2 linked regions of the Caballeronia sp. LZ062 genome follow. Each later gene encodes a partner of the first gene's protein in a complex. Links are inferred from orthologs where the notes say so. Each region holds a gene or a part of one and is shown in the gene's direction. Other genes may lie near its edges.

Region 1 (3,360 bases):
TCGCCATCGCGGCCGCGAGAATGATCGCCGAAGACGGTCTCGACTACTCCACCGCCAAGCGCAAGGCGGCGCGGCTCGTGGTCGGCGAGAGCAAGATCGGCGGCGAGTTCTTGCCCGACAACGATCAGATCGAAGAGGAAATCCGCGAATATCAGGCGATTTTCCAGAGCGACAGCCAGCCCGCCGTCCTGCGCCGCATGCGCGAGGTCGCGCTCGAATGGATGGAGCGCCTGAAGCCTTACGACCCGTACCTGACCGGCGCGGTGCTCAACGGCACGGCAGGCGAGCATTCGGATATCCATCTGCAATGCTTCTGCGACAACCCGAAGGAAGTCGCCATTTATCTGCTCAACGCCAACATTCAGTACGACGTCTCCGAGACGCGGCACTTCGCCGGGCGCGGCTATGTGGAGACGTTGAGCTTTCTGCATCGCTTGCGCGGCGAGGAACCGATCGGCGTTCACATCGCGTTGTACAGCACCGTCGATTTGCGCGGCGCGGTGCGTGCCGACGGGCGCGGCCGGCTGGCTCGCGCTAACGCCGCAGCCGTGCGTGCGCTGCTCGATCAATCCGACGACCCGGATCGCCCGCCGCTTTATATTGGCGAGTGAGTCGTCGAGACGCTTTCAATCTCCCTCATGAACAGCACACGTATCTTCGCGGCCCTGGCGGTCGCCATCGCCGCGACGGTCGGCGGCTTCTACGCGGGCCATCTTTTTACCGGCAACGATACCGAGGCGGCGACGCAGCCGAGCGGCAACGCCGTCGATCAGCTGTGGAAGACCACGCCGCCCGCTGCCTCGGGCACGTCTCAACCGCTCGCGGCGTACAAGGGCAAGCCGGTCGTCGTGAATTTCTGGGCGTCGTGGTGCGGACCGTGCGTGAAGGAGATGCCCACGCTTTCGGCGATGCAGCGCGAATATCAGAAGAAGGGCATTACGTTTATCGGGCTGGGCGTGGACAGCGAGAAGAACGTCAACGACTTCCTGAAAAAAGTGCCGGTGGATTATCCCGTCTACGTCACCGGCTTCGGCGGCGCGGACCTGGCGCGCAGCTTCGGCAACAACGCGGGCGGCCTGCCGTTCACCGTCGTTATCGACGCAAAAGGCGTCGTCCATTTGGCGAAGCTAGGCGAAGTGAACGAAGCGGAACTTCGCCATGCGCTCGACGCGCTGTAAAAATTCGCTGCGGATTCGCTTACCGTTCGCATAAGTAAGCAGCAACTTAGCGCAGCTTTGCTGTAAGTTCGCGGTTTGCCTGCGATAATGACGCATTGCGAGCCCGGACGCGCGCGGTCCGGCGTGCTGTAAAACTAGACAAAATTCTCTAAACGGCGCTAAAGTGCGCCGAATTCCGCACAACCCGAAGCGACCATGACCACTCCGCCGGTGCCGCAAGGCCACGTAGCCGCCCATTCAGCCGCCAGCAAAAGCGGCGTCTGCAGCGGCGCGCCGGACGGGAACGGTCGCTGCGCTGCCGATTTCGCCGCAGGCGCGTTGCGCCGCGCCTCTGCGTGCTCCGGACGATTCATCGCCCCGGCACGTGGCTGACGCCCAGAACACCCACAAATCAAGTCAAGCACCGGGCAGTCCCGGTCTCCAAGTATTGAAAGGGGATTTTTCGATGGACCTTCGTAAACTGAAAACGCTGATCGACCTCGTCTCGGAATCCGGCATCTCGGAGCTGGAAGTGACGGAGGGCGAAGGCAAGGTTCGCATCGTCAAGAACGCGGCGCCCGTCTACATGCAGGCTCCGCAGCAATACGCGCCGCAAGCGCAGGCGCAAGCCGCGCCGAGCTTCGCCGCATCGGGCGATGCGGGTGCGAGCGCAGGCGCCGCCGCGCCGGCCGCCGCGCCGCAAGGTCACGTCGTCACCTCGCCGATGGTGGGTTCGTTCTACCGCGCGCCGTCGCCGGGCGCCGATCCTTTCGTGCAGGTCGGCGATACGGTCAAGGAAGGCCAGACGCTGTGCATCATCGAAGCCATGAAGCTCCTGAACGAAATCGAATCGGACAAGTCCGGCGTCGTGAAGGAAATTCTTGTCGAGAACGGTCAGGCGGTCGAGTACGGCCAGCCGCTCTTCGTGATCGGCGACTAAGCGCGTCGGGCCGTGCGCCGGACGCATCGCTCCGGTTCGCCCGGCTTAACCGCGCCGGCGCACGCCATCCGCAAGCATCCGGAGGCGCGCGCCGCCGATTCGAATCCCGAGGGCCGCTCGCGCGTGCCCGTTGATGAGCCGACCCACTGCCATGTTTGAAAAAATCCTCATTGCGAACCGCGGCGAAATCGCGCTTCGCATCCAGCGCGCGTGCCGCGAACTGGGCGTCAAGACAGTCGTCGTCTATTCAGAAGCCGACAAGGAAGCGAAGTACGTGAAGCTCGCCGACGAAGCCGTCTGTATCGGACCGGCGCCGTCGAACCTGTCGTATCTGAACATGCCCGCGCTCATCAGCGCGGCCGAAGTCACCGACGCCGAAGCCATCCATCCCGGCTACGGCTTTCTTTCCGAGAACGCGGATTTCGCCGAGCGCGTCGAGCAATCGGGCTTCACGTTCATCGGCCCGCGCCCGGAGACCATTCGCCTGATGGGCGACAAGGTCACGGCCAAGCAGACCATGATCAAGACCGGCGTGCCGTGCGTGCCGGGTTCGGAAGGCGCGTTGCCGGAAGATCCGAAGGAGATCGTGAAAATTGCGCGCGCGGTCGGCTATCCCGTCATCATCAAGGCGGCGGGCGGCGGCGGCGGACGCGGCATGCGCGTGGTCCACACGGAAGCGGCGCTCGTTAATGCCGTGAACATGACGCGCGAAGAAGCGGGACGCGCATTCGGCAATCCGCAGGTCTACATGGAGAAATTCCTGGAGAACCCGCGGCATATCGAAATTCAGGTGCTGTCGGATTCGTTCCGCAACGCGCTGTGGCTCGGCGAGCGAGACTGCTCCATGCAGCGCCGCCACCAGAAGGTGGTCGAAGAAGCGCCGGCGCCTGGCATCGCGCGGCGTCTGATCGACCGCATCGGCGACCGCTGCGCCGAAGCGTGCAAGAAGATGGGCTATCTGGGCGCGGGCACGTTCGAATTCCTGTACGAAAACAACGAGTTCTACTTCATCGAAATGAACACGCGCGTGCAGGTCGAGCATCCGGTGACGGAGCTGATCACGGGCGTCGATATCGTGCAGGAGCAGATCCGCATTGCGGCGGGCGAGAAGCTCACGCTGCGTCAGAAGGACATCCAGTTCCGCGGCCACGCCATCGAATGCCGCATCAACGCGGAAGACCCGTTCAAGTTCACGCCGTCGCCGGGACGCATCACGTCGTGGCACGCGGCGGGCGGCCCGGGCATCCGCGTCGATTCGCACGC
Region 2 (5,141 bases), on another replicon or contig:
CAGATCTCGGGCATCGGGCCGTTTTGAGTGGTGGGTTGAACGCGCAAAACGTCAGTGACGCCATCCGGCGCGTGCGCCCGTTCGCGGTCGATGTCTCCAGCGGCATCGAAGTGCCGGGCGCGAAGGGCGTGAAAGATCCCGCCCGAATGGCCGCGTTCGTGCGCGCAGTGCGCGAAGCGGACGCCGGCTGATACCGACCGCGAGCCTGCCACGGCTCGCCACCGAGAGAGTGACGCAATGTACAACTTGCCTGATGAAAGAGGCCACTTCGGCCAATATGGCGGCGTGTTCGTCTCCGAAACGCTCATCCATGCGCTCGACGAACTGCGCCGCGCCTACGACGCGGCCCGCCAGGACCCGGCGTTCCAGGCCGAATACGACTACGAACTGAAGCATTACGTCGGCCGTCCTTCCCCGATTTATCACGCGAAACGCTGGAGCGAGATGCTCGGCGGCGCGCAGCTTTATCTGAAGCGCGAAGACCTGAATCACACGGGCGCGCACAAGGTCAACAACGTGATCGGGCAGGCGCTGCTCGCGCGCAAGATGGGCAAGCCGCGCGTGATCGCGGAAACCGGCGCGGGCCAGCACGGCGTGGCGACAGCGACCATCGCGGCGCGCTTCGGCATGGAGTGTGTCGTCTACATGGGCGCCGAGGACGTGAAGCGACAGGCGGCGAATGTCTATCGCATGAAATTGCTGGGCGCGACCGTCGTGCCGGTGGAATCCGGCTCGCGCACGCTGAAGGACGCGCTCAACGAGGCCATGCGCGACTGGGTGACGAACGTGGAAAACACGTTTTACATCATCGGCACCGTGGCGGGGCCGCATCCTTATCCGATGATGGTGCGCGACTTCCAGCGCGTGATCGGCGACGAATGCCGCGTGCAGATGCCCGAGATGACGGGCCGTCAGCCGGATGCGGTGATTGCGTGCGTCGGCGGCGGGTCGAACGCGATGGGCATCTTTTATCCGTTTATCGAAGACGAAGCCGTTCGTTTGATCGGCGTCGAGGCGGCGGGCGACGGTATCGATACGGGCCGTCACGCGGCTTCGCTGATGGGCGGAAGCCCCGGCGTGCTGCACGGCAATCGCACGTATCTGCTGCAGGACGACAACGGCCAGATCATCGAGACGCACTCGGTGTCGGCGGGCCTCGACTATCCGGGCGTCGGGCCGGAGCACGCGTGGCTGAAGGACGCGGGCCGCGCCGAGTACGTCGGCATCACCGACGATGAGGCGCTGAAGGCGTTCCACGATTGCTGTCGGATCGAAGGCATCATTCCGGCGCTGGAGTCCAGTCACGCGCTGGCGTACGGGGCGAAGCTCGCGAAGACGCTGCCGCGCGACAAGGTGCTGCTCGTCAACCTCTCGGGCCGCGGCGACAAGGACATGCACACGGTCGCCGAGCGATCGGGCATCCAGTTCTAAGCCGCAGATGCGCACCGTTATCGACGAACCGATGTCCGCCGGCGCGCTGCAAGGCGCCGGCATCGACATTTGGAACCGCGACTTTCTCGCCGATGCCGCCTCCATTCCCGATGCGTCGATCGATCTGATCGTCGCGGACCCGCCGTATGGGCTCGGCAAGGACTACGGAAACGACTCGGACATGCTGTCCGGCGAGGCCTTTCTTGCGTGGACGTACCGCTGGCTGGACATTGCGATACCGAAGCTCAAAAAAAGCGGGTCGATGTACATCTTCTGCACCTGGCAATATTCGCCCGAACTGTTCGTGTTCCTGAAGCGCCGGATGATGATGGTCAACGAAATCGTCTGGGACCGGCGCGTGCCGAGCATGGGCGGAACGACGCGAAAATTCACCTCGGTGCACGACAACATCGGTTATTTCGCGGTATCGAAGGATTACTACTTCGACCTCGATCCGGTGCGCATTCCCTACGACGCAGCGACGAAAAAGGCGCGCTCGCGCAAGATTTTCGAAGGCAGCAAGTGGCTCGAGATGGGCTACAACCCGAAGGACGTCTGGTCCGTGTCGCGGCTGCACCGGCAGCACGCGGAGCGGGTCGATCATCCGACGCAAAAGCCGCTGGAAATCGTCGAGCGCATGGTGTTGGCGAGTTGTCCGCCGGGCGGCCGCGTCCTCGATCCGTTCATGGGCAGCGGCACGACCGCCGTCGCGTGCGCGCGCCACGGCCGGCTTTTCACGGGCTTCGAAATCAACGCGGACTATTGCGCTATCGCGGAAAGCCGCCTCGCAAAGCTGGACGCGCCGCTGACCGCCGAAACCGAGACGGCCGAATAACGCGCGAGCCGCAGCTTCGTCGCTGATCGCGTCGAATGATCGACGCCAACGAATACGCTTAAGAGAATTCTCATGTCCCGTATCAAGAACACTTTCGCGACGCTTGCCGCGCAAGGCCGCAAAGGGCTGATTCCCTTCATCACGGCGGGCGATCCGAACCCCGAGCAAACCGTCGAATTCATGCACGCGCTCGCCAAGGGCGGCGCCGACGTCATCGAGCTGGGTGTGCCGTTTTCCGATCCGATGGCCGATGGCCCCGTCATCCAGCGTTCGTCGGAGCGCGCGCTGGCGCGCGGCGTCACGCTCAAGCGCGTGCTGGCCGATGTGGCGCGCTTTCGCGAAACCGACGCCGACACGCCCGTCGTGCTGATGGGCTACGCCAATCCCATCGAGCGCATGGGCGCCGACGCGTTCGCGCAAGCCGCGAAGCAAGCGGGGGTGGACGGCGTGCTCGTCGTCGACTATCCGCCCGAGGAAGCCAGCGATTTCGGCGCGACGATGCGCGCGGCCGGCATCGATCCGATCTTCCTGCTCGCGCCGACATCGACCGATGAGCGCGTGGCGGCGGTCGGCAAGATCGCGAGCGGCTACGTGTACTACGTGTCGCTCAAGGGCGTGACGGGCGCGGCAAATCTGGACGTTTCCAGCATCGCGAGTAAAATCCCGGCCATCAAGTCGCAGGTGCCGCTGCCGGTCGGCGTCGGTTTCGGCATTCGCGACGCAGAGACGGCCCGCGCCGTCGCGGAAGTCGCGGACGCGGTCGTTATCGGAAGCCGGCTCGTGCAGTTGCTCGAAGAGGCGCCGCCGGACACGGCCGCCGCGTCGCTCACGAGCTTCATCGCGGAAATTCGCGCGGCGCTCGATTCCGCCAAATAACATGTGCCGCCGCGGCCGTCATCGACGGTGCGCGGCGATGCCCCGATCAGTCAAGGAACAACGATGAGCTGGCTCGACAAACTGCTGCCGCCCAAGATCAAGCAAACCGATCCCAAGAACCGCAAGGGTATCCCGGAAGGGCTCTGGGTGAAGTGTCCGTCGTGCGAGGCGGTGCTCTACCGCAACGACGTCGAGGCGAATCTGCATGTTTGCCCGAAATGCAGCCACCATATGCGCATCGGCGCGCGCGAGCGGCTCGACCGCCTGCTCGATCCGGAAGGCCGCTATGAAATCGGCCAGGAAATCGTGCCGGTCGACGCGCTCAAGTTCAAGGACAGCCGGAAGTATCCGGACCGCCTGAAAGAGGCGATGGAAGACACCGACGAAACCGACGCGATGGTCGTCATGGGCGGCGCGATCCATACGCTGCCGTGCGTGGTCGCGTGCTTCGAGTTCTCGTTCATGGGCGGCTCGATGGGCTCGGTGGTCGGTGAACGCTTCGCCCGCGGCGCGCGCAACGCGCTGGAGCAAAACGTGCCCTTCATCTGCTTCACGGCGTCGGGCGGCGCGCGCATGCAGGAAAGCCTGCTTTCGCTGATGCAGATGGCGAAAACCACGGCCATGCTGACCAAGCTCGCCGACGCAAAGCTGCCGTTCATCTCCGTGCTCACCGACCCGACGATGGGCGGCGTATCGGCGAGCTTCGCATTCTTGGGCGACGTCGTGATCGCCGAGCCGAAGGCGCTGATCGGCTTCGCCGGCCCGCGCGTGATCGAGCAGACGGTGCGCGAGAAGCTGCCTGAAGGCTTCCAGCGCGCGGAATTCCTGATGCAGAAGGGCGCGATCGACATGATCGTGGATCGCCGCAAGATGCGCGAAGAAATCGCGCAGCTGATGGCGCTGATGACGCGACAGCCGGCCGATTCGGTGGCTTGACGCCGCTTTGTGCCCGCGCCGCGCCGCGCGTGAACCGCGAGGTTCCGCGCGGCGTTTTTGCTTCTCCGCATACCGAACATGAACACATTCCCAACTCTCGACGCGTGGCTCGCCCATCTGGAAGCGGCGCATCCGGTCGGTATCGACATGGGCCTCGCGCGCATCGGCCGCGTCAAGGAGGCGCTCGGCCTGCGCTTCGATTGCCCGGTAATCACCGTCGGCGGCACGAACGGCAAGGGCTCGACGTGCGCGATCCTCGAAGCGATCCTCCTGCGCGCGGGCTATCGCGTGGGCTGCCATACGTCGCCGCACTTGCTGTCGTTCAACGAGCGCGCGCGCATCGACGGTGAAGACGCGACCGACGCCGAACTGCTCGAACACTTCGAAGCCGTTGAGAAGGCGCGCGCCAGCCTGCCCGATCCTGTTTCGCTGACGTATTTCGAATTCACCACGCTCGCCATCCTGCATCTGTTCGCGTCGCGCGGGCTTGATGCCGTGATCCTCGAAGTGGGGCTGGGCGGGCGGCTGGACGCGGTGAATATCGTCGATACGGATTGCGCCGTGGTGACGAGCATCGACCTCGACCATACGGACTATCTCGGCGACACGCGGGAAAAAATCGGCTTCGAGAAGGCGGGCATCTTCCGTTCGGGCAAGCCGGCCGTGTGCGGCGATCCTTCGCCGCCGCAAACGTTGATCGACCATGCCGCCGCTGTGGGCGCGGACTTGTGGCTCGTCGGCCGCGATTTTCGCTACGAAGCGCAGCCGGGCAACGAACGCCAGCAGTGGAGCTACATCGGCCGCACGCAGCGGCGCGCGGCGCTCGCCTATCCGGCGCTGCGCGGGGCGAATCAGCTCATCAACACGTCGGCGGCGCTCGCCGCGCTCGAGGCGCTGCGCGACCGGCTGCCGGTGTCCGCGCAGGACATTCGTCTGGGGCTCGCGAACGTGGAACTGCCGGGGCGCTTCCAGGTGCTGCCGGGCAAGCCGCAGATCATTCTCGACGTTGCGCACAATCCGCACGCCGCAGCCGTGCTCGCGCAAAACCTCGGCAACATGGGCT

The links. Proteins that work in one complex are often made in the same cells at the same time.
Region 2: the proteins of accB (region 1) and accD are in contact, whole or in part, in a solved structure (PDB 8UXZ), measured with the Escherichia coli proteins. The link is inferred for Caballeronia sp. LZ062 from one-to-one orthologs.

The regions. Positions count from the first base shown.
Region 1 is NZ_JARTWB010000002.1:150,756-154,115, reverse strand. Bases 676-3,360 are described here. They hold accB (acetyl-CoA carboxylase biotin carboxyl carrier protein), read left to right. Parts: upstream 676-1,623; coding sequence 1,624-2,097; downstream 2,098-3,360. Other genes in these bases: accC (acetyl-CoA carboxylase biotin carboxylase subunit), read left to right, coding at 2,249-3,360; P9239_RS06760 (TlpA disulfide reductase family protein), read left to right, coding at 676-1,178. In the rest of the region: P9239_RS06765 (UDP-N-acetylmuramate--alanine ligase), read left to right, coding at 1-611; more of P9239_RS06760, read left to right, coding at 639-675. UniProt on the Escherichia coli protein: This protein is a component of the acetyl coenzyme A carboxylase complex; first, biotin carboxylase catalyzes the carboxylation of the carrier protein and then the transcarboxylase transfers the carboxyl group to form malonyl-CoA.
Region 2 is NZ_JARTWB010000001.1:983,590-988,730, forward strand. Bases 2,389-5,141 are described here. They hold accD (acetyl-CoA carboxylase, carboxyltransferase subunit beta), read left to right. Parts: upstream 2,389-3,205; coding sequence 3,206-4,078; downstream 4,079-5,141. Other genes in these bases: trpA (tryptophan synthase subunit alpha), read left to right, coding at 2,389-3,142; folC (bifunctional tetrahydrofolate synthase/dihydrofolate synthase), read left to right, coding at 4,157-5,141. In the rest of the region: P9239_RS04575 (phosphoribosylanthranilate isomerase), read left to right, coding at 1-191; trpB (tryptophan synthase subunit beta), read left to right, coding at 238-1,431; P9239_RS04585 (site-specific DNA-methyltransferase), read left to right, coding at 1,439-2,266; more of trpA, read left to right, coding at 2,339-2,388.